DNA from 3 places in the Achromobacter sp. JUb104 genome. Region 2 is predicted to be linked to each of the others. Evidence: predicted binding sites of a transcription regulator. Region 2 holds the regulator's gene; each other region holds the start of a gene.
What was found. The regulator LexA, encoded in region 2, represses DNA repair genes until DNA is damaged. The targets are predictions, from matches to a motif close to ACTGTATNNNNATACAGT.

Region 1 (9,674 bases), on a different contig from region 2:
GGTGCGCAGAAAGGGCTTGCTGGTGCCCGTGACCCGTCTGACACCGCCGCAAGATGGCGAACAGGTCGAGCGCTTGCCGGTGCGCTTTCGCACGGTGGGCGATATCTCGTGCACCTGCCCGGTGGCCTCCGACGCCGCCGACACCTACGCCATCATCGCCGAGACGGCGGTGACCGACATCACCGAGCGCGGCGCCACGCGCATGGACGACCAGACTTCCGAGGCCTCGATGGAGCGCCGCAAGAAGGAAGGCTATTTCTGAATGCACAACGCCGGCTGCGGCCGGCGGCAGGGGACGCACATGAACGCACTGAACGATTCTTTTCTTTCCGGCGCCGGCACGGGCGTGCTGCGCTTGATCACGGCGGGCTCCGTCGATGACGGCAAGTCCACCTTGATCGGCCGTCTGCTTTACGACAGCAAAGGCGTGTTCGCCGACCAGTTGGATGCCATCTCGCGCGCCAAGCACAAGCGGGTGGCGGGCGACGGCATCGACTTTTCGCTGCTGACCGACGGCCTGGAAGCCGAGCGCGAGCAGGGCATCACCATCGACGTGGCCTACCGCTATTTCTCCACGCCCGCGCGCAAGTTCATCATCGCGGATGCGCCGGGCCACGAGCAGTACACCCGCAACATGGTGACGGGCGCATCGACGGCGGATGTGGCGGTGATACTCATCGACGCCACGCGCGCGGCCGACGGCAAGCTGCTGGCGCAGACCAAGCGGCACAGCACGATTGCGCGGCTGCTGGGCATCCGCCACATTGTGGTGGCGGTGAACAAGATGGACCTGGTGGATTGGGACCGCGCCGTGTTCGACCGCATCCGCGATGCGTATGCGGACCTGGCCACCAAACTGGGCATTGCGCATTTTGATGTGCTGCCGCTGTCGGCGCTCAATGGCGACAACGTGGTGACGCTGTCGCCCAAGACGCCTTGGTACGAAGGCCAGCCCTTGCTGGCGTTGCTGGAATCGTTGGATCTTGCCAGCGACGGGCGCGCGTTGCCGCTGCGCTTTCCGGTGCAATGGGTGGCGCGGCACGGTGGCGATCAGAAGGAAGACTTTCGCGGCTACGCGGGGCGCGTGGCCAGCGGCGTGCTGCGCGCGGGCGATGCGGTCACCGTGCAGCCGTCGGGTGTGACGGCGGTGGTTCGCGAGGTGCGCGTGTTTGACCGCGTGTTGGATGAGGCGGTGGCAGGCGATTCCGTCACGCTGGTGTTGGACCGTGATGTGGACGTGTCGCGCGGCGACGTGATCGTGCACACGGCCGCGCCCGCGCAAGTGACGCGCGAGTTCGAAGCCGAGCTCTGCTGGCTGGATGCGCAAGCCTTGAATCCGGCACGCAAGTATCTGTTGAAGTCGGGCACGCGACTGACGTCGGCGAAGATTCGCGCGGTGCTGTCGCATCGCGACATCCACGAATTGCAGGAAGTGGAGAACACCGAAGGCACCTTGCAGATGAACGACATTGGTCGCGTGACCTTCACCACGCGCGAGGCCTTGGCAGTGGATCGCTATGCCGATGTTCCGGCCACCGGCGCCTTTATTTTGATCGACGAAGCCACGCATCAGACCGCGGCGGCGGGCATGTTGCGTTAGGCCAGGATTGGGCTGGAAAACAACGAATTTTCAGCCCTTTTTTTGGTGTTGTATTTCTTCCAAACGTAATGCTGGTGCGGGTTTCCAGGCGATATCGCCTGGTGAAATCGATTTGTTCAGACGCGCTCCGCGTCTTGCGGTAAAGTGGGGCTGTCTTACGAAAAGGCTTTTGGTGCTTGTCAAAACCACTGTGTTTTTGTACAGTAGTTTTTATGGCACGCACCGATCATTCTTTTCCCGCCGGTTCTGGGTCCCCGGCTGCCGCCCCCGCCGCCTTGCGCGGTCGGGGTGCGGTTACTAATGTTCGGCATCGCTTTCAGCGCGATGGCCGTGTGCAGGTCGATGACGGCTGGTCCGGTTCCGGCCTGCCAGCGGATTTCGTCGAATCCGTCCCTGATAATTTCTCCGACGATTCTCCCAAAAGCGCGTCCGCCCATTCCTCCGCAGCCGGCTCTGGCTCCTTGCGCGGCACGACGGTCATTCCCATCCTGCCCGATACGCGCCTTGAGCCGCCCGCTCCCAAGACGACGGTAACCGCGGAAGAAGCCCGCAAGATGCTGTCGCGCAATGATTCCCCCGATATCCCCTTCGACGTTGCGGTCAACCCTTACCGGGGTTGCGAGCACGGTTGCGTGTATTGCTACGCGCGGCCCACGCATTCGTACCTGGGCATGTCGCCGGGGTTGGACTTTGAAACCCGCCTGGTAGCCAAGGCCAACGCCGTCGAGGCCTTGCGCGCCGAGCTCGCGCGCCCTGGCTATAAGCCGTCGCCCATCAATATCGGTTCTGCTACCGACGCCTACCAGCCCATCGAACGCGACTGGCGCCTGACGCGCGGCATGCTCGAACTGATGCTGGAAACCCGGCACCCGGTAACCATCGTGACGAAGAACGCGCTGGTGGCGCGTGACCTGGACCTGCTGGCGGCGCTGGCGGAACAGAATCTGGTGGTGGTCTACATCAGCATCACCACGCTGGACGCCGGCATGGCCCGCACGCTGGAACCGCGCGCCGCGGCGCCCTGGCGGCGGCTGGAAGCCGTGCGCAGCCTGACGGATGCCGGCGTGCCGGTGGGGGTGCTGGTGGCGCCGGTCATTCCGTTCATCAACGACGAATCCATGGAACACATCCTCCAGGAGTCCAAGGCGGCAGGTGCGCATTACGCCAGCTACACCGTCTTGCGCCTGCCCTGGGAGGTCAAGACCCTGTTCGAAGACTGGCTCAACGCCCATTACCCCGACCGCGCCCAGCGCGTGTTGCATCGCATAGAAGACCTGCGCAATGGCCGCCGCAATGACCCGAACTTCGGTTCGCGGATGCGCGGTACAGGCATCTGGGCAGACTTGCTGCGTCAGCGCTTTGCCGTTGCCACCCGCAAACTGGGGCTGAACCGCCACCGACTGGCGCTGGATTGCGATCGCTTCCAGCCCCCGTTGATGGCAGGCGGCACGCCATCGCTGTTCGCGGCGGGCCTTGCGGCCGGCTCGGGCGGGGCGTCTTCCGGGGCCACCTCTTTGGATGCCAGGTCTTCAGGCGCCACCTCTTCTTCCGATTTCCTATCCCCGGTTGGCGCGCAAGCGTCTTCAGGGGTCCCCCATTCTGGCGGTTTGCCTGCCGTCAGCGGCGCCTATGGGCGCGGCGAGCGCCAATTGCGCGCGTTGGCGGCTGGCCAGTTGTCGCTGTTCGATTGATCGCGGCTCGTCGCCGTGTCGGCCGCTGCGGCGGCGTGGAATCATTTCTTCAAGGAGTTCTTATGAACACCGCTGATTTTTCCGTTTTGTCCGACGAGCTTGTCGTCTCGCTGAACCCACTGCGCCGCGGGGCTCATCGCGCCCGTGCCGTTTGCGCCAAGCTGACGGGGCTTGCCATGCCGTGGACGACCGCATCGGCTGGGGGCGAACGACGCGACCGCAGTCGGTCGGGCACCGCGCCGGCACGCTGGCCGTTTCCGCCCGCGCCGGTTGAAGAGGGCTCGCTGGTGGGGCAGGCCGTGTCGGTTCCCATGTCGGTGCCCGTGGCCTCGCCCGCGGCAGTTTCGATGCCTGTCATTCGTCCCGTCGCTGCACCAGCAGCGGCTCCCACCGCTCCGGCCGCCGAGCGCGAGCGCAGCCTGGGCAACGCCACGGTAGAGCCGGTGACTTCCCAAGTGACCATGAAGGCGATGGTGTTGGACGTGGTGATGGTGCTGGCGTGGGGTGCAATCATCCCCGGCCTGATGTGGCTGGGGGCGGCCGCTGGCTTTTAAGCAGTCAGAGCCCGTCCCAGCCGCAACGCAATCAGCTGGAACCCAGCAGGACCACGCCCACCAGAATGGCAAGGCAGCCGGCCAAACGACCCGGGCCTACCTTTTCGCGCAGCAGGAACATGCCGGCCAGGGTGCCAAGCATCATCGACATTTCGCGGGCAGGCGCCACCAGGCTCAAGGGCGCGCCGTTGCGCAAGGCGTACAGCACCAGGATGTATCCCAGCGGAGACAGCAGGCCCACGGCCAAGGCCAGATGCCAGTGCCCGCGCATGGATTCCCAGGCTTGAGCGCGCCGGCTCAGCATGTGGGGCGTCATCATCGCGGTTCGGGTAACGCAGGTGAACCAATCGAACAGCACGGGGCTGATCAGCAGCACCTTGACGCCATAGGCATCCACCACGGTGTAGGCGGCAATGAACAGGCCGATCACCACGCCCCAGCGCACGCCAACCCAGGCTTGCGCCTGCTTGAAGATGGTCAGCCGGCCCTGGGTGGCGATCAGCAGCACTCCAATGACCACGCACAGCATGCCGATAATGCCGGTGCTGGTGGCCGGTTCGCCCAGCAGCAGGAAGGCCCCTGTCGTGGACAGTAGCGGGCCGGTGCCTCGCGCAATGGGGTACACCACGGACAAGTCAGCCACCTGATAGCCGCGTTGCAGGCACAGGCTGTAGCCCAGATGCAACAGGCTGGATGTCAGGATGGCGCCCACGACGGGCCAGGTCCAGCTCATGCCGTCGTGTATCAGCACCCAGATCACCCATGGGGCATAGAGCACCGATGCGCATAGCCCGTAGGCAAACACGAAAGGCGCGCCCACCATGGCCGCGCGCTTGGCAAGCAGGTTCCACGTAGCGTGGGCCATCGCCGCCAGGACGACCAATATCAGGGACGTATACGACATGAGGGAACAGCGTCAGATGACGTGTTTGTTACAGAAGTGGCAAGGGTACAGCAAGCCAGGGGAAGGGCGCCATTCTACTCGACGGCTGACAGAACTTTTGGTGTAGAATCATTGGTTTGCCAAATCTCATCCTCTGCTTGCGGCACGAGTAACAACATCGGTAAAAATCGCACGGCAAAAATTTTTAGCCCGCAAAGACATGATGATCTAGGAGTTCTCATGAACCTTATCGCTATCCTGGAACAGGAAGAAATTGCCCGTCTGACCGGCGGCCAAGCCAAGCCTGAATTTGCTCCTGGTGACACCGTCATCGTGAGCGTGAACGTCGTTGAAGGCACCCGCAAGCGCGTGCAGGCCTTCGAAGGCGTTGTTATCGCCAAGCGCAATCGCGGCCTGAACTCCGCGTTCACCGTGCGCAAGATTTCGTCGGGTGAAGCCGTGGAACGTACGTTCCAGCTGTACTCGCCGCAAATCGCCGGCATCGAAGTCAAGCGCCGCGGCGACGTGCGCCGCGCCAAGCTGTACTACCTGCGCAACCGCTCGGGCAAGTCGGCACGTATCAAGGAAAAGCTGGTCAGCAAGCAAGCCTCGGCGGCTTGATCGCTTATCGGCACACGGCCCTTCCAGTGTCGGACGTTCGCGCCATTCAGCGTTTCCGTCCGGCACAGGTTTCCGGGTTAAAAAGGCACCTGCGAGGGTGCCTTTTTCTTTTTGCAAAGCCGTATGTCTGATTCCTCGTATTCCGCGCGGCCCCGACGGCCGCTGGCGCGTCCCGGCTTCGATCCGGCGACGCAACCGTGGGTGGTGGCCAACGAGTCCTTGCCGGCCGTGCCCGCCAGCCTGCTGACCCCGCATCGCCTGCGGGGCACACTGACCCAGCCGTCCACCTGGACGCTGGAGCTTTCTCGCGACAACGACCTGCGCTATCCCGGGCGCGAAGGCACGCCAGTGCCTGCCGCCGTGCTGATCCCGTTGGTCACCCGTGACAACGGCGTGCACATCATGCTGACCCAGCGCGCGGCGCACCTGCATGACCATGCCGGGCAGATCAGCTTTCCGGGTGGCCGCATCGAGACCAGTGATTCGACGCCCGTTGCCGCCGCCTTGCGCGAAGCGCAAGAGGAAACGGGCTTGCCCGCCGACCATGTCGAAGTGTTGGGCAGCATGCCGCCTTACCTGACGGCAACCGGTTTTTCGATCATTCCGGTGGTGTCGCTGGTGCGTCCGGGCTTTGAGCTGGCGCCCGACGCTTTCGAGGTGGCCGAAGTGTTCGAAGTGCCGCTGTCCTTTCTGATGGATCCGGCCAACCATCGGCTGTATGAAGCCCGCCTTGATGACGGTCGCGTGCGCAATTATTACGGCATGCCGTACGGCAAGCACTTCATTTGGGGCGCCACGGCAGGCATGCTGCGCAATCTTTATCACCTGTTGCGCAATGGCTTGCAGCCTGGCTGAAAAACCTGGCTTGCAACCCCAAACCATGCAAAAAAAGACGGCCGTTTCGGGCCGTCTTTTGTTTGGAGATGGGGCGTATCAGTAGCGCTGCTGGCCTGCCAGATTCTCTTCCAGAATACGTTCGTACAACGCATAGCGCAGCGGGTTGATCTTGCCTGCCTGCAAAGCGGCAACCACGCCGCATCCGGGCTCACGCCGATGCGTGCAGTTGTAGAACCGGCATTCCTCGATGGGCTGCGTAAATTCCGGGAAGCCACGGATGATGTCGTCGCGCGTCAGGTGCTGCAAGCCAAATGCCTGGAACCCCGGCGAATCGATCAGATCGCCGCCCGGGTCGGGCAAATGGTAGAGCCGCGTGCTGGTCGTGGTGTGCTTGCCCATGTCCAGCGCGGTGGAGTGTTCGCGCGTGGCGGCGCGAGCGTCGGGTATCAGGGCATTGAGCAGGGTGGACTTGCCCATGCCGCTTTGGCCCAGCAGCAGGTTGGTGCGGCCGGCCAGGCGCGGGGCCAGCAAGGTATGCACCTTCTCTGGTTCCAGCGCGCTGAGTTCGACCACCGGCACGCCCAGCGCGGCGATCGGCGCCAGACGCGCGCGCGCGGCCGGCAGTTCTTCCGTCAGGTCGGTCTTGTTCAAGACGATCAGCGGCGAAATGCCGGCGCTCCAGGCGCCAGCCAGGGCGCGCCCGGTCAAGTCGTCCGAGAACGTCGGTTGCACCGCGATCACGATCAACAACTGGTCGACGTTCGAGGCGAACTGCTTGGAGCGCATTTCGTCTGACCGATACAGCAGGTTGCTGCGCGGCAGGATGGCGTCAATGGCGCCTTCATCCTTGCCTTGCGGGGCGATGCGCACGCGGTCGCCAACGGCAGCGCCGGCTTTCTTGCCGCGCGGAAAGCACTTGCGCAGGGAACCATCGGCAAGCTCCACCGTGTAGTGGCGCCCGTGCGCGGCGATGATGCGGCCGTCGATCTGGTCGCCTACGGCTTCGGATGGCGGGGCCGTGGCGCCGTTCCTGGAATTGCGGGTGTTGCTCATGCGGCAGTCGCCATCAGGTGGCGGATGCGCTCGGCGGCGGGGGGATGGCTGTCGTAGAAGGCGGAATGCACAGGGTCGGGAGTCAGCGTAGCAGCGTTGTCGTCATAGAGTTTGACCAGAGCGGACACCAAATGCGCCGGCGAACTCTGCTCGGCCGCATAGCGGTCCGCCTCGAATTCGTCGCGACGGGAGTACCAACTGGCCAACGGCGTGAACATGAAAGTAAAAACGGGAATGACCAGGAAGAACAGCAACAGCGCCATGGCGTCGTTGCGGCCGCCCAGTTGGGGCATCACGCCTAGGTCCACATAGAACCAGGGTTGCTGGGACACCCAGCCCAGGATGGCGAAGAAAGCCAGCGCGGCGCCGAAGCTGAAGAGCACGCGCTTGATGATGTGGCGCTTGGCGAAGTGGCCCAATTCGTGCGCCAGCACGGCTTCGATTTCATCGCCGTTCAGGCGGGCAAGCAGGGTGTCGAAGAACACAATGCGGCGCGAGCGCCCGAAGCCGGTGAAATAAGCATTGCCGTGCGCGGAGCGGCGCGAGCCGTCCATCACGAACAGGCCATTCAACGCAAAGCCGCAGCGCTGCGCCAGGCGTTGGATGCGGCCGGCCAGTTCCGGGTCGGACAGCGGCGTGAATTTATTGAAGAGCGGGGCGATGAACATCGGGTAGACGATCAGCAGCGCCAGGTTGAATACGGTCCACAGCGCCCAGGCCCACACCCACCAGTAGGCGCCCGCGCTGCCCATCAGCCACAGCACGGCGGCGGCCAGCGGCAGGCCCAGCACGGCCGCCACCAGCAAACCCTTGGCGGTGTCCGCGATGAACAGTTCTGGCGTCATGCGGTTGAAGCCGAAGCGCGCTTCCAGTTTGAACTGCCGCCATAGCGTGAACGGCAGGCCCAGCAGACCCAGCACCAGCGCCACCACCACCAGCAAAAGCATCTGGCGCAAAAAGTCATTGCTGGTAAGCTGGCCCACCATCAGGTCTATGAATTGCAAGCCGCCCATCAGCGTCAGGCACACCAGCAGAATCGCGTCGTAGGTGCGTTCCAGCATGCCCAGCTTGACGCGCGCAACGGTGTAGTCAGCGGCGCGCTGATGGCTGGTCAACCCGATGCGGGGCGAGAATTCGGCGGGCACCTGATCGCGGTTGCGCGCGACGTGGCGGATCTGGCGGCTGGCCAGCCACAGGCGCACCGCGATATCGGCAAGCAGGAAAGCAACGAACAGCAGTGTGAACATGGGCGAAGCGGATGGCTCAATAGGGATGTGCGAAAATCGCGTGTTTTATAGGCAAATTATATGGCTGTGAACGAAAATCGCCTGGTCTGGCTCGACATGGAAATGACCGGGCTGGATCCCGAGAAAGAACGCATCATCGAGGTTGCCGTCGTGGTCACCGAACCCGACCTGACGGTAGTGGCCGAAGGCCCGGTTCTGGTCGTCCACCAGCCCGACAGCCTGCTGGATGCCATGGATAACTGGAACAAATCCACCCACGGCAAGAGCGGCTTGATCGACAAGGTTCGCGCGTCGACTGTGTCCGAGGCGCAGGCAGAGGATACGCTGTTGGCGTTTTTGGCGCAGCATGTGCCGGCGGGAAAATCGCCGCTTTGCGGCAACACCATCAGCCAGGACCGACGCTTCATGTTTGCTTACATGCCGCGCCTGGAACAGTTCTTCCATTACCGCAATCTGGACGTCAGCACGCTGAAGGAACTGGCGCGCCGCTGGGCGCCGGCCGTGTACAAGGGCTTCGAGAAAAAGAGCCGCCACGAAGCGCTGGCCGACATCTACGAATCCATCGACGAACTCAAGTACTACCGCGAACACTTCCTGAAAGTGTAAGCAGGCGGCTAGTGCCGGGCTCGTCCGGCAATCAGCCCGCCGCGCGGTAGGACCTTACTCTTTTCGCGCCATGCCCAGTCATACCGTTGCTCAGATTCGCCGCGCCGAGCAGTTGGCGTTGGCAGAGGGCGCGTCACTCATGCCAAGGGCCGGCGCGGCGGCCGCGGCATTTGCCGCCGAACGGGTGGGGCCTGGCGGCTCCGTCCTGGCCGTGGCCGGTCCTGGCAATAACGGTGGGGATGCCCTGGAAGCCGCGACACGCCTGCTGGCGTTGGGCCTGCGCGTTCAGGTGGTGTTGCCGTCTGGCCCCGAAAAATTACCCGCCGATGCGGCGCGCGCCTGGGCGGGCTGGCTTGCCGTCGGCGGTCGCACGCTGGCGTCGCTTCCCACCACGCCTCCTGATCTGCTTATCGACGGCCTGTTCGGCATCGGGCTGAATCGTCCCTTGGATTCCTCGTGGCAGCAGTTGGTCGATACGATCAATGCGTGGCGGGTGCCCGTGTTGGCGCTGGATGTGCCCAGCGGCATCGACGCTGATACCGGCGCGGCGCTGGGCCGGCCTGTCCAGGCCACCTGGACGCT
Region 2 (9,674 bases):
CTTTTCGATTCCGTCGAACTCGCGCCGCGCGACCCCATTCTTGGTCTGAACGAACAATTCAACGCGGATACGCGCCCGGGTAAAGTCAACCTGGGCGTGGGCGTGTACTACGACGATCAGGGACGGATCCCCCTGTTGGGCGCCGTTCGCAAGGCCGAAACCGCCCGCATTGAAGCCGCCGCCGCTCGCGGCTATCTGCCTATTGAAGGCATCGCCGGCTACAACCAGGGTGCGCAAGCGCTGCTGTTGGGCAAAGACTCCTCGCTGGCCGCGGCCGGGCGCGTCCTGACCACCCAAGCACTGGGCGGCACCGGCGCACTGAAGATCGGCGCTGATTTCCTGCGCCAACTGCTGCCCACCTCCAAGGTGCTGATCAGCAATCCCAGCTGGGAAAACCACCGCGCGCTGTTCGAACGCGCCGGCTTTGAAGTTGGCACGTACTCGTACTACGACGCCACCACCCGCGGCCTGAATTTCGAAGCCATGCTGGCCGATCTAAAGGCAGCCCCGGCGCAGACCGTCGTTGTGCTGCACGCATGCTGCCACAACCCCACCGGCGTGGACCCCACGACCGAACAGTGGAAGCAAATCGCTGCGGTAGTAAAAGAAAACAACCTGGTTCCGTTCCTCGACATCGCCTATCAGGGCTTTGGCGAAGGTCTGACCGAAGACGCTGCCGTCGTGCGCATGTTCGCCGATCTGGACATGACCATGTTCATCAGCTCGTCGTTCTCGAAGTCGTTCTCGCTGTACGGCGAGCGCGTCGGCGCCCTGACGGTCGTCGCTGGCAGCAAGGACGAAGCCGTTCGCGTACTGAGCCAACTCAAGCGCGTCATTCGCACCAACTACTCCAACCCGCCCACGCACGGTGGCACGGTGGTGTCGACGGTTCTGAACACCCCTGAGCTCTTCGCCATGTGGGAAGAAGAACTCGCCGGCATGCGCGACCGCATCCGCCTGATGCGCAAGCAGTTGGTCGAGAAAATCAAGGAACACGGCGGCAAGCAGGACTTCAGCTTTGTTCTGGAACAGCGTGGCATGTTCTCGTATTCGGGCCTGACCTCGGCGCAAGTCGACCGCCTGCGCGAAGAACATGGCGTTTACGCCGTGTCCAGCGGCCGCATCTGCGTTGCCGCACTGAATAGCGGCAACATTGACAAGGTCGCTGCCGGCATCGCCGCTGTGCTGTAACCTCGCCCGCCAGCGGGTCCTTGCGACCCGTGCGTGACAAAACGGAGCCCTCGGGCTCCGTTTTGCATTCCGCCAGGCACCAGCTTGCTTTTTTGCGCTGCGTCCCCCAGAATGGCGCTGTATATATGTACAGTCCGCTCGCACCGGATCATCGCCATGGCCAGCAAACTTACAGATCGCCAGCAACAAATTCTGGACCTTATCCGGCAAACCGTCACGCGTACGGGGTTCCCACCGACGCGCGCTGAAATTGCCCAGGCCTTGGGTTTCCGCTCGCCCAACGCCGCGGAAGACCACCTCAAAGCACTGGCCCGCAAGGGCGCCATCGAACTCACCGCTGGCGCTTCGCGTGGCATACGCCTGAAAGATGGTGGGTCATCGCCTGCACAAACGTCTTCACCCCTGCCCTCACTGTCGCAATTACTGCTGCCATTGGTAGGGCGCGTAGCGGCAGGCAGCCCTATTCTTGCGGCAGAGCACGTGGAACGTGAAGTTGGCGTTGACCCGCACCTGTTCGCGCAAACGCCCGACTACCTGCTGAAGGTGCGCGGCATGAGCATGCGCGACGCCGGGATCCTTGAAGGCGACTTACTCGCCGTTAAGAAAGCGTCCGAAGCCCGCAACGGCCAGATTGTGGTGGCCCGCATTGGCGATGAGGTCACGGTCAAGCGCCTGCAGCGCATTAACGGTCATATCGAGCTTCTGCCTGAAAACCCAGACTTTCAAACCATCGTGGTCGAAGCCGACCAGGAATTTGCGCTGGAAGGAATTGCAGTCGGCTTGATTCGTACGCACGCATTGCATTAAGCAAGCGACACGCATTCGTCTGCGCAATAAAAAACCCCGCCACGTTCAGAACGTGACGGGGTTTTTATTTGGCCGCCCTCTTCTACATCTAAGAGCGGCCAAATCCAAGCAAGCAATCAGTGCTTAAGGACGGGGTCGGTTGAACCGGGTTCCGCCGGTTTGGCCACCAGCGGCTCCTTCACGGCCTCTTCCTCTGACAACGGCTCAGGCAGACGCTCCAAGGCCAGCTCCAGCACCTTGTCGATCCAGCGGACCGGGACGATCTCAAGATGGTTTTTGACGTTGTCCGGGATCTCCGCCAAATCCTTGACGTTTTCCTCCGGAATCAAGACCGTCTTGATGCCGCCGCGATGAGCCGCAAGCAACTTTTCCTTCAAGCCGCCGATCGGCAACACCTCACCGCGCAGCGTGATCTCACCGGTCATGGCGACATCGGCGCGCACGGGAATGCGCGACAACGCCGAAACCATGGCCGTGGTGATCGCGATACCGGCGGACGGACCGTCCTTCGGCGTCGCGCCTTCCGGCACGTGCACGTGCATGTCGTGCTTTTCGAAGACGCTGTCGGCAAAGCCCAGACGACGCGCCCGTGAACGTACCACCGTGCGCGCAGCCTCAACGGATTCCTTCATCACGTCGCCGAGCGAACCCGTGCGCTGGATGACACCCTTACCAGGCATGTCTGCGACTTCGATGGTCAGCAAGTCGCCACCCACTTCCGTCCAGGCAAGTCCGGTCACCTGGCCGATCTGGTTTTCCTTCTCGGCCATACCGAACGTGTAGCGGCGCACACCCAGATAATCACTCAGGTTGTCGCCCGTAACGTTGACCGGCTTCACCTCAAGGGTTTTGCCTTCGGCCTTGGCGCGATCATTCTGGGTCAGCAATTGCTTGATGACCTTGCGGCAGATCTTGCCCACTTCGCGTTCAAGCGCCCGCACACCGGCTTCCCGGGTGTAGTAGCGCACGATGTCGCGCAATGCGCTGTCGTCAACGGTCAGCTCGCTGTCTTTCACGCCGTTGTTCTGCATCAGCTTGGGCAGCAGATGGTCGCGGGCGATATGGATCTTTTCCTCTTCCGTATAACCGGAGAGCCGGATCACTTCCATACGGTCCAACAGGGCCGGCGGGATATTCAGCGTGTTGCTGGTGGCCACGAACATGACGTCGGACAGGTCGAAGTCGACTTCGATGTAGTGGTCCTGGAACGTGTGGTTCTGTTCCGGGTCCAGCACTTCGAGCAGGGCCGACGAGGGATCGCCACGGAAATCCATGCCCAGCTTGTCGATTTCATCAAGCAGGAACAGAGGATTGCGCACGCCGACCTTCGACATGTTCTGAACGATCTTGCCCGGCATCGAGCCGATGTACGTACGACGATGGCCACGGATCTCGGCTTCGTCACGCACACCGCCCAGCGCCATGCGCACGAACTTGCGGTTCGTGGCCTTCGCGATGGACTGCCCCAGCGAGGTCTTGCCCACACCAGGAGGGCCAACCAGGCACAGGATCGGCGCCTTTACCTTGTCAACGCGCTGTTGAACGGCAAGATATTCAAGGATGCGTTCCTTGACCTTTTCCAGACCGTAATGGTCGTTGTCCAGCACCGTCTCGGCGTTGGAGATCGAGTTGTTGATCTTGCTCTTCTTCCTCCAGGGGAGGTTGATAAGCGTATCGATGTAGTTGCGCACCACCGTGGCTTCGGCAGACATCGGCGACATGAGCTTGAGTTTCTTGAGCTCGGCATCGGCCTTTTTGCGCGCCTCTTTAGGCATGTGGGCAGCGATGATCTTCTTTTCAAGCTCTTCGATGTCCGCGCCTTCTTCGCCCTCGCCCAACTCTTTCTGAATGGCCTTGACCTGCTCATTCAGGTAGTAGTCGCGCTGGCTCTTTTCCATCTGCTTCTTCACACGGCCACGAATCCGCTTTTCGACTTGAAGGATGTCGATTTCGGTTTCGAGCTGGGTAAGCAGACCTTCAAGGCGCTCGGACGTGCCGACGATCTCGAGCATCTTTTGCTTTTGCTCGAGCTTCAGCGGAAGATGTGCGGCGATCGTATCAGCCAGGCGGCCCGCATCATCGATGCCAGCCAACGAGGTCAGGATCTCCGGGGGGATCTTCTTGTTGAGCTTTACGTACTGTTCGAACTGGGCGACGATCGCGCGGCGCAGGGCCTCGGTCTCGGAGCCTTGCATGGCGTCCGGCTCGATAGGCGTCACCTGGCAGGTGAAATGCGAATCGGCATCCTCGATGCTGCTGATGCGGGCACGCTGGGTGCCTTCGACCAGCACCTTTACGGTACCGTCGGGCAGCTTGAGCATCTGCAGGATGCCTGCAACGCAGCCGATCTCGTAGACGTCTTCAGGGGTGGGGTCATCCTTGCCGGCGGACTTTTGGGCCACGAGCATGATGCTTTTGCCCGCTTCCATCGCAACCTCGAGCGCGCGGATAGAGCGCGGACGGCCGACGAACAGCGGGATGACCATGTGCGGAAACACCACGACATCACGAAGTGGGAGCAGGGGCAGGTCGATCGGGTCGGAAGGCAGGGTCTGGCTGGCAGACATAGGAGGTTCCTCGGTATGACTCGGCGTATCGGGGACAGGGTGCTCGGGGTGTCCCCGAGCTATCCACGTCAGTTACGTCTGTTATGGGAACAATAGCCGAAAATTCAAGATCCCGGCTGCCGGATAGTCTAAAGGCCAAAAAAAATGCCCCGAAGGGCAGTCCTACGGCAAAAAAACCCGTTACAGGAACGGGCTTTTTTGAAATATCAGGCAGCCGCGTCGCGGACTTCGCCGCGCTCGGGCTTGTCCTTTTCGCCGGCTTCGTCAGCGTAGATCAGCAAGGGCTTGCCCTCGCCTTCAATCGCGCCCTCGTCCACGACGACGCGCTTGACGTTACCTTGCGACGGCAGCTCGTACATGGTGTCCAGCAGCGTCTGTTCGATGATCGAACGCAAGCCCCGGGCACCCGTCTTGCGCTTGAGCGCCTTGCGAGCAATGGCCTTCAATGCCGCCGGGCGCAAGTCCAGTTCAGCGCCTTCCATGGCGAACAGCTTCTGGAACTGTTTCAGCAAGGCGTTCTTGGGCTCGGTCAGAATCTGCACCAGGGCAGCTTCGTCCAGTTCGTCCAGCGTGGCAACCACGGGCAGACGACCGACGAGTTCCGGGATCAAGCCAAACTTGATCAGATCTTCGGGTTCGACTTCAGAGAACAGTTCGCCCACGCCACGCTCGGACTTGGCTCGCACCGACGCCGAGAAACCGATGCCCGATTTCTCGGTGCGGTCGCGGATGACCTTTTCCAGCCCGTCGAAGGCGCCGCCCACGATGAACAGGATATTGGTCGTGTCGACCTGGACGAAGTCCTGGTTGGGATGCTTGCGGCCGCCCTGCGGGGGCACCGAAGCGACCGTACCTTCGATCAGCTTCAACAAAGCCTGCTGCACGCCCTCGCCCGACACATCACGAGTAATGGACGGGTTGTCGGACTTGCGGGAAATTTTGTCGATTTCGTCGATGTAGATAATGGCGCGCTGCGCCTTCTCGACTTCGTAGTTGCAGTTCTGCAGCAACTTCTGAATGATGTTCTCGACGTCTTCACCGACATAGCCGGCTTCGGTCAGCGTCGTGGCGTCAGCCATGACGAAAGGCACATTCAGCATGCGCGCCAGCGTCTGCGCCAAAAGCGTCTTGCCGGAGCCCGTGGGGCCGATCAGCATGATGTTGCTCTTGGAGAGTTCGACTTCGTCACCCTTGATCTCGCCGTGACGAATGCGCTTGTAATGGTTGTAGACCGCCACCGCCAGCATGCGCTTGGGCGAGTTTTGCCCAATGACGTACTGGTCGAGGAAAGTCTTGATTTCGGCCGGAGTAGGCAGCTCGGAACGAATCGCCGCGCGCGCGGTAGCCTGCGCTTCTTCGCGGATGATGTCGTTGCACAGATCTATGCACTCATCGCAGATGAATACCGACGGACCCGCGATCAGCTTGCGGACTTCATGCTGGCTTTTATTGCAAAACGAGCAATGCAGCACTTTTGCGTCTGCCGATCCCTTTTTTTCAGGCATATTTGTTTCGTATCTCAGGTAAAGATGCGCCAGACCGGTATGAAGTCCGGCGCATGCGCTTACTCAAACTTGATGGCAGCGGGTTCGGAACAACCGGGAAGTCAGCCTTCCGAACGGGAGTTCATTACCTTGTCCACCAATCCATACGATACCGCATCTTCGGCGGACATGAAGTTGTCACGTTCCGTGTCCAGGCCGATGCGCTCAATCGACTGGCCGGTGTTGTCGGCCAGAATCCGGTTAAGACGTTCGCGCAGGTCCAGGATCTCGCGAGCCTGGATCTGGATGTCGGACGCTTGGCCCTGGGCGCCACCGGACGGCTGGTGGATCATGATCCGCGAGTTGGGCAACGTGAAACGCTTGCCCTTCTTGCCAGCCGCCAGCAGGAACGCGCCCATGCTGGCCGCAAGGCCCGTGCACAGGGTGGATACGTCCGGCTTGATGAACTGCATGGTGTCGAAAATGGCCATTCCCGCGTACACCGACCCGCCGGGCGAGTTGATGTACAGGGAAATGTCCTTGTCAGGATTCTCCGATTCCAGGAACAGCAACTGAGCCACAACCAAGTTGGCCGTTGCGTCATTGACTGGACCCACCAGGAAAATGAGCCGTTCGCGGAGCAGACGCGAATAGATGTCGTAGGCGCGCTCGCCGCGCCCCGACTGCTCGATAACCATGGGAATGTAGCCCAGGCCGGTGGGGGTCACCGAAGACCCGCCATTCATTGCCGCATAGAAATCGGTGAATCTCTGCATAGTGTTACGCCATCCCCATCAACTGATCGAAAGGCACCTTTTCGTCGGTGACCTTGGCCTTTTCCAGCACGTGCGCGACGACATTGTCTTCCAGCACGATAGCCTCGATTTCAGCACGACGCTGGCGGTCAGCCAGGTAATAGCTGACAACCTGAGCGGGTTGTTCGTAGTTTTCCGCGAATTCTTCAATGCGCGCACGAACTTGCTCGGGCTTGGCTTGCAGTTGAGCTTGCTTGACCAGTTCCGACACCAAGAGGCCCAGGCGGACACGGCGTTCGGATTCGGTCGAGAAGGCTTCTGCCGGGATCGGCACGGACTCGGCGTTGGGGATACCACGCTGCTTCAGCTCTTCGCGGGCAGCGGCGACACGGCCTTGCACGTCGTTGTCGACCAGCGCCTTCGGCACGTCGAACTTGCCGGCTTCGACCAGGGCGTCCATGACGCTGGACTTGGTACGGCCAGCCGAACGGACCTTGACTTCGCGCTCGATGTTGCTGCGGATGTCAGCCTTCAGCTTTTCGACGTCGCCTTCGGCTTGGCCGAGCGACTGGGCGAATTCGCTGTTCAGTTCGGGCAGGACGCCTTCAGCCACTTCCTTGACGGTGATGGTGAATTCGGCGGTCTTGCCGGCAACTTCAACGCCTTGGTAGTCGTCCGGGAACTTCAGCTCGAAGACCTTGGTTTCGCCAGCCTTCAGGCCGCGGGCGGCTTCTTCGAATTCCGGCAGCATGCGGCCTTGGCCGAGCACGAACGGGAAGTCTTCGGCCTTGCCGCCTTCGAACGGCACGCCGTCGATGGTGCCGGCGAAGTCGAGCGTGACGCGGTCGCCGTCTTGCGAGGCGCGGCCTTCACGGGCTTCGAACGTGGCGCGCTGCTTGCGCAGGACGTCCAGGGTTTGTTGAACTTCGGCGTCGGTGACGGCGGTTTCGTAACGGGTGACGGCCAGGGCCGACAGATCCGGGACGGCGACTTCGGGGTACACCTCGAACGTGGCGGTAAACGCCAGCGTGTCGTCGGTGACGCCTTCAGTCTTGGGTTCCAGGTTCGGGGCGCCAGCGACGCGCAGCTTCGCGCCGTCGATGGCTTGTTCGAACGCACGGCCAACTTGGCTGTTGATCACGTCGTAGCGGATGCTGGGGCCATGACTGCGCTCGAGCATGGCGAGCGGAGCCTTACCCGGGCGGAAGCCGGGGACCTTGGCGGTGCGAGCCACGCGCTTCAATTGCGCCTGGACTTCCTTTTCGACGTCGGCCACCGAGACGGCCAGATCAACACGGCGCTCCAGGCCGGAGAGGGTTTCAACCACAGGCTGCATTAAAAGACCTATTTTCCGAGAGATGAGATTACGGGCGGATAAACGCGCCATTTTACCGGAAACTTCCGGAACCCTGACGCAAAGGGGCGCGAGCCCCGGATTTGCCCGGATACTCGCGCCCCGTTTTCCGCCCGGAAAGGGAGGGCGAACGTCGCTTTGACGCCTTATTTGGCCTTGGCGATGCGGTCTTCGATGTGTTGAGCGCGCTTGGCCGAGGACGGGTGCGAGCTCATCATATCGCTCTTGCCGCCATCCAGCTCGGCAAGCTTCTGGAATGCCGTCACCAAACCGCGGGTATTGAGCTTCTTGGCCTGCAACTGGTCGAACGAATAGTCGTCCGCCGCGCTTTCCTGCGATTGCGAGAACTGCGCGTTGATGAACTTCTCGGTCAGATCGCCCAATTGCGACGAATTCAGCGCGGCAACCGTGGCGCCACCGGCAGCACCCGCCGCATCGCGCGCGGCCGACACCGTATAGGCGGTCTGCATGGCCTTCTTGCTATGGCCCAGTGCGACGTGGCCGATTTCATGGCCCACCACGCCCATCACTTCGTCGTCCGTCATCATGTCCATCAGGCCGCTGTAGACACGGATGCAACCGTTGGCCATGGCCCAGGCGTTGACGTCTTTGGTGAGGTAGACCTTGTAGCTGGCCTTCTGGCCGTTAACACTGCCACCCAGCGCCTTGGCGATCTTCTGCAGGCGCGCGTCGTACTTGCTGCCCGGAGCCGCGATCTTTTCCTGTGCGTCGCTTTGCGCGCAAGCCTTGTCAGACAGCGTCTTGATTTCGGCATCGCTCAGCGTGGCAGCTTGCACGACCTTGCTGCCGGCGCCCACCAGGCCGCCGATGTCGAAGGCGTGCGACGTGGAAAAAGGGGCAAGCGCAACAGCCAACGCGGCAACGGTGTAGCGGATCTTCATGGGAACAAACTCCTCTTGGCTAACTCTATGCGAGCAAGGCGGCAATTCTATATATGCCGAAAGCGCTCCAAGCGTTTCGCCACACAGTTTCGCAAATGCCAGTTTCGCTTACACAAAAGTCGGGCAAGCGCAGCCCAGGCGTGCTAACAGCATCGCTATGTGCAAGGGCAAACTGTCATAAAAATCTGCTGCCGGCGTTACGCCGGGGTTGTTAGAATTGCCGCCGCACTTTTATCGCATACCCACATACGGCTCGCACCCAACATGATTGAAAATCCCCCTCCCCGCCTGGGCATGCTGCCCAATCTGATCTTCAGTTCCCGCTGGCTGCAACTGCCGCTGTACCTGGGCCTGATCGTGGCGCAAGGCGTCTACGTCATGCTCTTCCTGAAAGAGCTGTGGCACCTGGTGACGCATGCCAATAGCTTTGGCGAAATGGAGATCATGCTGTTGGTGCTGGGACTGATCGACGTGGTCATGATCTCGAATCTGCTTGTCATGGTGATCGTGGGTGGATACGAGACATTCGTGTCGCGCCTGCGCCTGCAGAATCATCCGGATCAGCCGGAGTGGCTGAGCCATGTCAACGCCAGTGTGCTCAAGGTGAAGCTGGC
Region 3 (9,674 bases), 1.1 Mb from region 2:
ATTTGGACATCGTGGCCGAAGAGTTCGACCGCACCACCACCCCTGCCCTGCGGCTATGGGGCGACGCGCGCGCCACACTTGAGGAATTGGGCGAACGCATGGCGGCGCAAGCGTCACAAGCCGATCGCCAGGCCTATGCGGATGAAGTCGGGCAAGCCATGCACGCCTGGCGCGAATCCGTGCAGGGCAAGCTGACGTCATCCGACAGCCCCATCGGCATGGCGCGCCTGATGCACGAGATCAACGCCACGCTGCCCGAAGACGGCATCCTGGTGGCCGACGGCGGCTTTGCCGCGCATTGGGGCGGCCTGCTGTTCGACACCAAGCGCGCGGGCCGGGGCTTCGTGCCCGACCGGGGCTTTGCCTCCATCGGCTACGGCATTCCGGGTGCGATCGGCGCCGCCGCCGCCGCGCCGGGGCGGCAGGTCGTCAGCCTGACCGGCGACGGCGGCTGCAATATGTCGCTGGGTGAATTGGAAACGGCGGTGCGCATGGGCCTGGCCTTCACGCTGGTGGTGGTGAACAACGCGGCGTCGGGCTATATCAAAGCGCTGCAACACCTGATGTACGGTGGTGGCAACTATCAATCGTCGGACCTGGTGGAAACCAACTACGCCAACGTGGCGCGCGCGCTGGGCTGCAACGGCATCCGCGTGGAAGACCCCGCCGACATCAAAGCGGCCTTGGCCAGCGCCTACGCCTGCAAGGACCGCCCCACCATCCTGGACGTCGTCGTCACGCGCGACCCGGCGCACATGTTGCCGGGCGTGGACAGCCGCGCCGCCAAGATCAAGCCGGGCGACCGCATCGCCTGATATCAGTCAGCAACGACAACGACAACGACAACGACAACAACAACGACAACACGCACAACAAACCAAAGCGAGGAGACAACACCATGAAGAGAAGAACCTGGATGAGCCTGGCGGCCGCAACGCTGGCCCTGTCGCTGACGGGCGCCGCCACGGCGCAAAGCAGCTACCCCGACCACCCTGTCCGCCTGATCGTGCCTTTTCCGCCGGGCGGCACGTCCGACGTGGTGGGCCGCATCTTTGCCGAGGCGCTGGGCAAGCAGTTGGGCCAGACGGTGGTGGTGGAAAACCGGGGCGGCGCGGGCGGCACGGTCGGCACGCGCGCGGTGGCGTCCGCCGCGCCCGACGGCTACACGCTGCTGCTGGGCACGTCCAGCACCAACGGCACCAATTCGGCGGTGTACAAGAACCTGTCGTATGACGCCGTGAAAGACTTCACCCCTGTCACGCAGATCATCCGCGTGCCGGGCGTGATTGTGGTCAACAAGAATTTCCCGGCCAAGGACTACGCGCAATTCTTCGCACTGATCAAAGGCGCGCCGGGCAAGTATTCGTATGCATCGTCGGGCAATGGCGGCGCCACGCACATGGCCATGGAGTACTACAAGTCGCTGTCGGGGCTGGACATGATGCATGTACCGTATCGCGGCACCGGCCCGGCGCTGAACGACGTCATCGCCGGCCAGGTGCCCATCTTGTGGGACACGGCGGCGTCGTCCATGGCGCACATCCAGTCAGGCAATTTGCGGGCGATCGTGGTGGCGGCCAAGACGCGCTTGCCGCAACTGCCTGATGTGCCGACCTTCGCGGAAATGGGCCTGCCTGACTACGACGCCGAAATGTGGAACGGCCTGCTTGCGCCGGCCGGTCTGCCCAAGGACGTGCTGGCCAAGCTGAGCGACGCGTCGCGCAAGGCCCTGGCTGACCCGGACGTGCAGGCCAAGTACGCGGGCGTGGGCGCCTATGTGGTGGCGGACAAGCCCGAGGAGTTTGGTGCGATGATCAACGCCGATGTGGCCAAGTGGAAGAAGGTGGCCGACTTCGCCCACATCTCGGTGCAATAGCATGAGCCAGCGCGTAAAAGACAAGGTCGCGCTGGTGTTCGGCGCGGGGTCGTCGGGGCCGGGATGGGGCAACGGCAAGGCGGCCGCCGCGCTGTATGCCTGCGAGGGCGCGCGGGTCTACGCCGTGGACGTGCGCGCGGAAGCGGCCGAGGAAACCCGGCGCGTCATCGAAGCCGAAGGCGGGCAATGCGCCGCGCTGGTGGCCGACGTGACACAGTCCGCGCAGATCCAGGCGGTGGTGGCGCGCGTGCTGGACGAAGCGGGTCGCATCGACATCCTGCACAACAATGTGGGTATCACGGAAATGGGCGGCCCCATCGAGGCCAGCGAGGAAAGCTGGCACCGCGTGCTGGACACCAACCTGACCGGCGTGTTCCTGACCTGCAAGCACGTGCTGCCCGCCATGCTGGCGCAAGGCGGCGGCAGCATCATCAATATCTCGTCGCTGGCATCCATCCAGGTCAACACCTACCCGTACACGTCCTATTACGCGGCCAAGGCGGGGCTGAATCATCTGACCCGGTCCCTGGCCGTGCGCTATGCGCCGGACAACATCCGGGTCAACGCGGTGCTGCCGGGCGTGATCGATACGCCCTTGATCTACCAGCAAATTGCCGGCCAGTTCCAGGACGTGGAAGCGATGCGCCAGCGTCGCAACGCCGCCAGCCCGATGGGCCGCATGGGCGATGCCTGGGACGTGGCGCACGCCGCGCTGTTCCTGGCCAGCGACGAAGCCAAGTACATCACCGGCGTGTGCCTGCCGGTGGATGGCGGCAAGGCCTGCGCGGGGCGCTAGCCCTTCGTGCCGCGGGGCCGGCTTTGGGGCCGGCTCCGCGGCACGTTCAGGGGCGCGCTCCGGCGCACATTCAGGGGCGTGCTCCGGCGCAAATTCAAGGACGCGGCAACAGGTCCGCCGACAGTTCGGCCGCGGCGCGTTGCAAGGCCGCCACCACGTCATGCAGGCGCGCGCCCGACAGGCGCGAGCGGATCGCCGCCACGCTCAAGGCGGCCACCACGTTCTGCTCGCGGTCCAACACTGGCACGCCCACGCCCAGCATGTCGGGAATGATGCGCCCCGGGTTCAGCGCATAGCCCTGCTTGCGGGCGGCGGCGATGTCGTCGCGCAGCATGTCGGTGGACGGCAGGTCGGGCGCGCTGGTGGCGTCGTATCGGGCCAGCACCCGCTCGATATCGTCGTTGGGCAGGAACGCCAGCAACGCCAGGCTGCCCGCCCCCACGCCCAAGGGCCGCCTGTGCCCCACTTCCAGGGTCAGGATCTTGATGGGAAAGTCGCCCGTCTTGCGGTCCACGCACACGGCTTCGTGGCCGGAACGCACCGACAGGAAACTGGTGTCGCCGGTGGATTGGGCCAGCCGCAGCACGGCGGATTCGGCGATGGCCTTGATGCCGTGGCGGCTTTCAGCGGCCAGGCCCAGGATGTAGGACTCGCGCCCCAGGCTGTACGTTTTCAGCTTGGCGTTCAGCGACAGAAAGCCTTCCTGCAACAAGGCCGCCAACATGCGATGCGCCGTGGGCGGGGTCAGGCCCAGGTCGCGCACGACGTCGCTCAAGCCCACGCCACGCGCGGGCGCGGCCCCCACGTATTTCAGCAGGCGCAGCACGCGGAAGATGCTTTGCGCGCCACCGACCGCATCGGCGGCGCGCGGCGAGGCCGGCACGGAAGAACGGGCGGTGCTCATTGGGTGCGGATCATCGGGGAGCAATTCATCAGACGGTGAGTGATGGAGATGTGAGTCATCGGGCTGTGTTCATCCCGCAATCAATGCACCGTGGTGCCATCAGGCGGCGTCTGGTTCAGCCCCAGGGCCGCTTCCCAGCTTCGCAGCGGCACGCAGGTCTGCAAGCGGACGATGGCGCGTTCGATCAGGGCGGGATGCAGTTCGTGGCCGACGTGGCTGGCGATGTCGATGGTGGAATCCCCGTGCAGCGTTTCCAGCCGGGCTTGCGCGGCCTGGATGTGGGACACGTTCATGACAGGGTCGTCGGCGCCGTGCAGCAGGTGCAGGGTGGTGAATTGCGGCGCGGCCTTCGGCAATTGCGCATAGCGGCCCGAAAACGCGATGACGCGTCCGGCCATGCCGTCGTGGGCCTGCACCAGTTCCAGCGCCATGATGGCGCCCTGCGAAAATCCCGCCACCGCGGTGTCCGACTGCAATAGATTGAAGCGCGCTTGCGCCTCGCGCACATAGGCCTCCAGGGGCGGCATGGCCGCCGCCACGCGCTCGGCGCGGTTGTCTTCGCTGATGCCGCGCACCGAAAACCACTGCCGTCCCGCGCCGCCGCCGTCAAAGGGCTCGAAGCCTTCGGGCGCCAGCACCGCCGCCATCGGGAAGGCCGCGCGCACGGCGTCGGCCAATGGCCGCAGGTTATCGGGTGACCCGCCCACACCGTGCAGCAGGATGAACAATTGGCGCACGTCGACGCCCGCCTCGGGAAGGAATTCAAGTGAACCGGTAGATGCCATGAAACTGCTCCGTGCTGGCTGGGGCCGCGGGACTGCGCCGCTGTCACAGCATTGTAAAATGCGCGGCGTTGGCGCTGGCGCCCCCCTTTGGTTCCCTGGGGATGCCCTTGCCCCTTGCTGGCAGTCCCTTGTCGCGGACCCTGCCTGAATGCCGCCGCGGCGGCCACTTTTCCCCGTTGCAATGCAAACACCGATTTCCGATTCTGGCGCCACGCCCGCCAGCCAGAATCAGCTGCACCGCGTGCTCAAGGCGCGCCACTTGACGATGATAGCGCTGGGCGGAGCCATCGGCACCGGCCTGTTCGTGGCCTCCGGCGCGGCCATTGCCGAAGCGGGCCCGGGCGGCGCCCTGCTCGTCTACCTGGTGATTGGCCTGATGGTCTACTTCATCATGACGAGCCTGGGCGAACTGGCCACCTTCATGCCGGTGTCGGGCTCGTTCTGCACCTATGCATCACGCTACGTGGACCCCGGCTTCGGCTTCGCGCTGGGGTGGAATTTCTGGGTCAGTTGGGCCACGGTCGTCGCCGTGGACGTGGTGGCCGCCCAACTGGTCATGGCCTACTGGCTGCCGGATACGCCGGGCTGGATCTGGAGCGTGGCGTTTTTAGCGCTCACCTTCGGGCTGAACGCCTTTTCGGCGCGCAGCTTCGGCGAAGCCGAATACTGGTTCGCCCTGATCAAAGTGGTGGCCGTGCTGTGCTTCATTGCCGTCGGCCTGGGCATGCTGGTGGGCATCATCCACGGCGGCGACCAGGTCGGGCTGGCGAACTGGACCATCGGCGACGCGCCCTTCGTGGGCAACGCGGCCACCTGGGTGGGCGTGGCGATGGTGGTGGCCTATTCCTTCCAGGGCACCGAACTGGTGGGCGTGGCAGCAGGCGAATCCGAAAACCCGCGCCGCAACGTGCCGCGCGCCATCAATAGCGTGTTCTGGCGCATCCTGCTGTTCTATGTGCTGGCCATTCTGATCATCGGCCTGCTGCTGCCCTATACCGACCCGCAATTGCTGCGCAACGACGTCGAAGACATCGCCGTCAGCCCCTTCACGCTGGTGTTCCAGCACGCGGGCCTGCTGTCGGCCGCCACCGTGATGAACGCGGTGATCCTGACGTCAGTGCTATCGGCCGGCAATTCGGGCATGTACGCCGCCACCCGCATGCTGTTCAACATGGCGGCCGAAGGCCAGGCCCCGGCGCTGTTCAAGCGGCTGACGTCCAAGGGCGTGCCGCTGTACGCGCTGCTGGCTACCACGGCGCTGGCCTGCCTCTGCCTGTTCAGCGTGGTGTACAGCCCGAAGGCGGTCTATATCTGGCTGCTGAATTTTGCGGGCATGACGGAATTCATCGTGTGGCTGAGCATCGCGATGAGCCATTACCGGTTTCGCCAGGGCTACGTCAGGCACGGCTACGACACGGCCGACCTGCCCTACAAGGCCGGCCTGTTTCCCTTTGGCCCGGTGCTGGCCTTTGTGCTGTGCCTGGTGGTGACGCTGGGGCAGAACTACCAGGCGTTCCTGCAAGATCGCATCGACTGGATCGGGGTGGTGTCCACGTATCTGGCCATTCCGCTGTTCCTGGCGCTGTGGATCGGGCACCGCGTGGTGAAGAAGTCGCGCTGGGTGCGCTACGGGGACATGCGCTTTTATGGGCTGGATCGGGACCACGGCTAGGCGCGGGTCCGCCGGATCAGGTCGCAAAACAGTGCACCAGGCGGCCCATGGTTGGCCCAGGGACGGGTCATAGTCGGGTCATAGCCGGCCCATAGCCGCTCAAAAGCCGCCCACAAAACGGGGCTACAATACTGTATATTCATACAGTAATGATGACCCCTGAACGCATCCATCCCGCGTTGTGGCGCGCCACCCAGTTGGCCAAAGGCGCCGCGCGCACCCTGCCCACCGGGCACGCTTCGCTTTCCGCCGAGCTGCCGGACGGCGGCTGGCCGCTGGGATCCCTGATCGAACTGCTGACCCCGCACCCCGGCGTGGGCGAAATCCGCCTGTTGCGCCCAGCGTTGGCCCAATTGGAAACGCGCCGCCCCATTGCGCTGGTGCAACCGCCGCACGTGCCCCACATCGCCAGTTGGATGAGCTGGCGGCTGGATCCCCGGCAATTGCTGTGGGTGGCCCCGCAAAAACCCGTCGATACCCTCTGGGCCACGGAACAAATCCTGAAAAACGGCAGTTGCGGCGCCCTGATCTGCTGGCTGCCGCATGTGCGCCCTGAATCCCTGCGCCGCCTGCATCTGGCGGCCCAGGCCAGCGACCTGCTCTTCATTGCCATCCGCCCGGCCAAGGCCGCGCAGAATGCCACCGCCGCCCCGTTGCGGCTGGCGCTTGCGCCGGCCCCGGGCGGCTTGTCCGTCCATATTCTGAAGCGCCGGGGGCCTGTCTGCGACACCCCGCTGTACGTGGGCCTGGAGCCCGGCGCGCTGACACCGTCTTCCCCCCACCATGCGCCTCTGGATCGCCGCCTTCCTGCGCTGCCTGCCGCTGGACGTACTACGCCCGCACTGGCCGCATGAGGAACACGCCTTCGCCGTCCTGGACCAGGAACGCGTTGCCGCCCTCACCCCCGCCGCCCGCCAGGCCGGCGTCAAGCCGGGCATGCGCCGCGCGGGCGCCGCGGCCATCGCCCCGCAGGTGGAACTCTTGCCGCGCCAGCCGCAGGCCGAAGCCGATACCCTGCACGGCGCGGCGCTGGCGCTGCTGCAATACACCCCCGAAATTGCCTTGGGCGATGCCGACACCGTGCTCTTGAACGTGGGCGCCAGCCTGATGTTCTTCGGCGGCCCGCGCGCGCTGGCCCGGCGCATACGCGCCACCTTGGACGCGCTGGATGTGCGGGTGTCCTTGGGCATGGCGCCCACCGCCCGGGGCGCCTGGCTGCTGGCGCACCGCCCGGGCCGGCGCGTGCCCCGGCGCACCCTCACCCTGCGCACGCTGACCCGCCGGCTGGACGCGCTGCCGCTGGCGCTGCTGCCCCAGACCCAGGCGCGGCTGGACTGGCTGGGCGACATCGGCTGCCACACCCTGGCCGACCTGCGCGCCCTGCCGCGCGCCGGCCTGCAACGGCGCAGCACGCCAGATCTGCTTCCCGCCCTGGACGCCGCCTACGGCCAGGCGCCGGAACTGTATCGCTGGATTGAACCGCCCAACCAGTTCTCCCGGCGCATCGAACTCATGGACTACGTCGAGCACACCGACGCCGTGCTGGCGGTGGCGCGCCGCCTGGCCGAACAACTTGGCGGGTGGCTCACCGCGCGGCAACTGGCGGTGCGGCGCGTAGTGCTCAGCATGGAACACGAACGCGGCCGCCATGCCCGCCCGCCCACCGAACTGGAACTGGCGCTGGCGCAACCGGTCTGGCAGGCGCCGCAAATCCTGCACCTGCTGCGCGAAAAGCTGAATCACGTCACGCTGGAAGCGCCCGTCATCGCCGTGTCTCTATTGGCGCCCGACACCGTTGAGCAACCCGCCGTCAGCACCACGCTGTTTCCCGAACCCGGCGGCACCGCGGCCGACCACGCCCGCCTGCTGGACCTGCTGGTGGCCCGGCTGGGCCGCGATCAGGTGCGCCACGCCCATCCCACGCCCGACCATCGCCCCGAAGCCGCGAATTCCTGGGGCGACGCGCTGGCCACCCCGCGCCCGCCCCAGCCCCTGCCCCCTTTGCTGGACCGCCCCTTCTGGCTGCTGGAAACGCCGCTGGCCCTGAAGCTGTCGGGCCATCGCCCCCAATACGGCGGCCAGCCGCTGCGGCTGGTACGGGGGCCCGAACGCATCGAAAGCGGCTGGTGGGACCCCGCCCTGACCGTGCGCGACTACTTCGTCGCCGAAGACGCGGCGGCGGCGCGCTACTGGATCTACCGCGAACGCGACGCGGAACACGCGCGCTGGTTCCTGCACGGGCTCTACGCCTGAGGCTTCGCGCATGCAAGACGACCCTTACGACGCCCCCTACGACGCCCCCGATCCGTCCGAACTTTTGGCAACGTTGCCCGGCTACGCCGAGCTGCAATGCCAGTCGAACTTTTCATTCCTGCAAGGCGCCTCGCACCCGGAAGAGCTGGTCGCGCGCGCCGCCGAACTGGGCTACGCCGCGCTGGCGCTGACCGACGAATGTTCGCTGGCCGGCGTGGTGCGCGCCCACATGGAAGCCAAGACCCAGAAGCTGCCGCTGATCATCGGCGCCACGTTCCAGTTGCGCGCCGCGCCCGACGCCGCCCCGCTGGGCCTGACCCTGTTGGCGCAAACCCGCGAAGGCTACGGCAACCTGTCCGAACTCATCACGCTGGCCCGCACCCGCGCCCCCAAGGGCGAATACCGCTTGGCCCCGGATGACCTGACCCATCCGCCCAAGGGCTCCGAGCACCTGCGCCAGGTACCGGAATGCCTGGCCATCCTGACCCCCGCCTACGGCATCGATGCCGACCGCCTGGCCGAGCAGGCGCGCTGGTTGGCGCGCGTGTTTCCCAACCGCGCCTGGGTCGGGCTGAACCTGCTGTACCGGTCACGCGACGACCAGCACCGCGCCGCCGTCGAACACGCCGCCCGCCAGGCCGATCTGCCCATCGTGGCCGTGGGCCAGGTGCAGATGCATGTGCGATCGCGCAAGCCCCTGCACGACACGCTGGCCGGCATCCGCACGCGCCAGCCCGTGGCCCAATGCGGCTACGAATTATCCGAAAACGCCGAACAACATCTGCGCACCCGCATGCGCCTGGCCAATCTGTATCCGCCCGATGCGCTGGCGCAAACGCTGGTGGTGGCGCGCCGCTGCGCGTTTTCGCTGGACGAACTGCGCTACGAATACCCCGACGAGGTCGTGCCGCCCGGCCACACGCCCGCCACCTATCTGCGCCAGGAAACCCTGGCCGGCGCCGCCCGCCGCTTTCCCGCCGGCGTCCCGGAAAACGTGGCCGGCCAGATCGAAAGAGAACTCGACCTGATCGGCGACCTGCGCTACGAAGCCTACTTCCTGACCGTCTACGACATCGTCCAGTACGCGCGCAGCCAGGGCATCCTGTGCCAGGGCCGGGGGTCGGCCGCCAACTCCGCCGTCTGTTATTGCCTGGGCATTACCGCGGTGGACCCGGTGCGCGGCAACAACTTGTTTGAACGTTTCATAAGTAAAGAGCGTAACGAACCACCTGACATAGACGTAGATTTCGAGCACCAGCGCCGCGAAGAAGTCATCCAGTACATCTATGACAAATACGGACGCGACCGCGCCGCCCTGACCGCCGTGGTCATTTCGTACCGGCCACGCAGCGTGCTGCGCGACACCGGCAGCGCGCTGGGCGTGGACC

Region 1: a site for LexA is predicted at 1,788-1,805, ahead of M2361_RS21755 (PA0069 family radical SAM protein). Genes of this name have one in related genera too.
Region 3: a site for LexA is predicted at 6,164-6,181, ahead of imuA (translesion DNA synthesis-associated protein ImuA). Genes of this name have one in related genera too.

The regions. Positions count from the first base shown of each region.
Region 1 covers NZ_JANUEY010000003.1:258,082-267,755, reverse strand. Annotated here, with positions in the region: gene cysD (sulfate adenylyltransferase subunit CysD) at 1-262, shown strand, start outside; gene M2361_RS21760 (sulfate adenylyltransferase subunit 1) at 302-1,600, shown strand; gene M2361_RS21755 (PA0069 family radical SAM protein) at 1,813-3,291, shown strand; gene M2361_RS21750 (hypothetical protein) at 3,354-3,845, shown strand; gene M2361_RS21745 (DMT family transporter) at 3,877-4,749, opposite strand; gene rplS (50S ribosomal protein L19) at 4,969-5,349, shown strand; gene M2361_RS21735 (CoA pyrophosphatase) at 5,473-6,204, shown strand; gene rsgA (ribosome small subunit-dependent GTPase A) at 6,283-7,239, opposite strand; gene M2361_RS21725 (M48 family metallopeptidase) at 7,236-8,486, opposite strand; gene orn (oligoribonuclease) at 8,547-9,092, shown strand; gene M2361_RS21715 (NAD(P)H-hydrate epimerase) at 9,163-9,674, shown strand, end outside.
Region 2 covers NZ_JANUEY010000001.1:900,500-910,173, reverse strand. Annotated here, with positions in the region: gene M2361_RS04250 (amino acid aminotransferase) at 1-1,191, shown strand, start outside; gene lexA (transcriptional repressor LexA) at 1,348-1,998, shown strand; gene lon (endopeptidase La) at 2,115-4,565, opposite strand; gene clpX (ATP-dependent Clp protease ATP-binding subunit ClpX) at 4,772-6,070, opposite strand; gene clpP (ATP-dependent Clp endopeptidase proteolytic subunit ClpP) at 6,172-6,825, opposite strand; gene tig (trigger factor) at 6,830-8,140, opposite strand; gene M2361_RS04220 (M48 family metalloprotease) at 8,305-9,060, opposite strand; gene M2361_RS04215 (TIGR00645 family protein) at 9,325-9,674, shown strand, end outside.
Region 3 covers NZ_JANUEY010000001.1:1,981,977-1,991,650, forward strand. Annotated here, with positions in the region: gene M2361_RS08920 (thiamine pyrophosphate-binding protein) at 1-815, shown strand, start outside; gene M2361_RS08925 (tripartite tricarboxylate transporter substrate binding protein) at 899-1,876, shown strand; gene M2361_RS08930 (SDR family NAD(P)-dependent oxidoreductase) at 1,878-2,672, shown strand; gene M2361_RS08935 (IclR family transcriptional regulator) at 2,767-3,576, opposite strand; gene ypfH (esterase) at 3,657-4,361, opposite strand; gene M2361_RS08945 (amino acid permease) at 4,543-6,033, shown strand; gene imuA (translesion DNA synthesis-associated protein ImuA) at 6,183-6,887, shown strand; gene M2361_RS08955 (DNA polymerase Y family protein) at 6,817-8,286, shown strand; gene M2361_RS08960 (error-prone DNA polymerase) at 8,297-9,674, shown strand, end outside.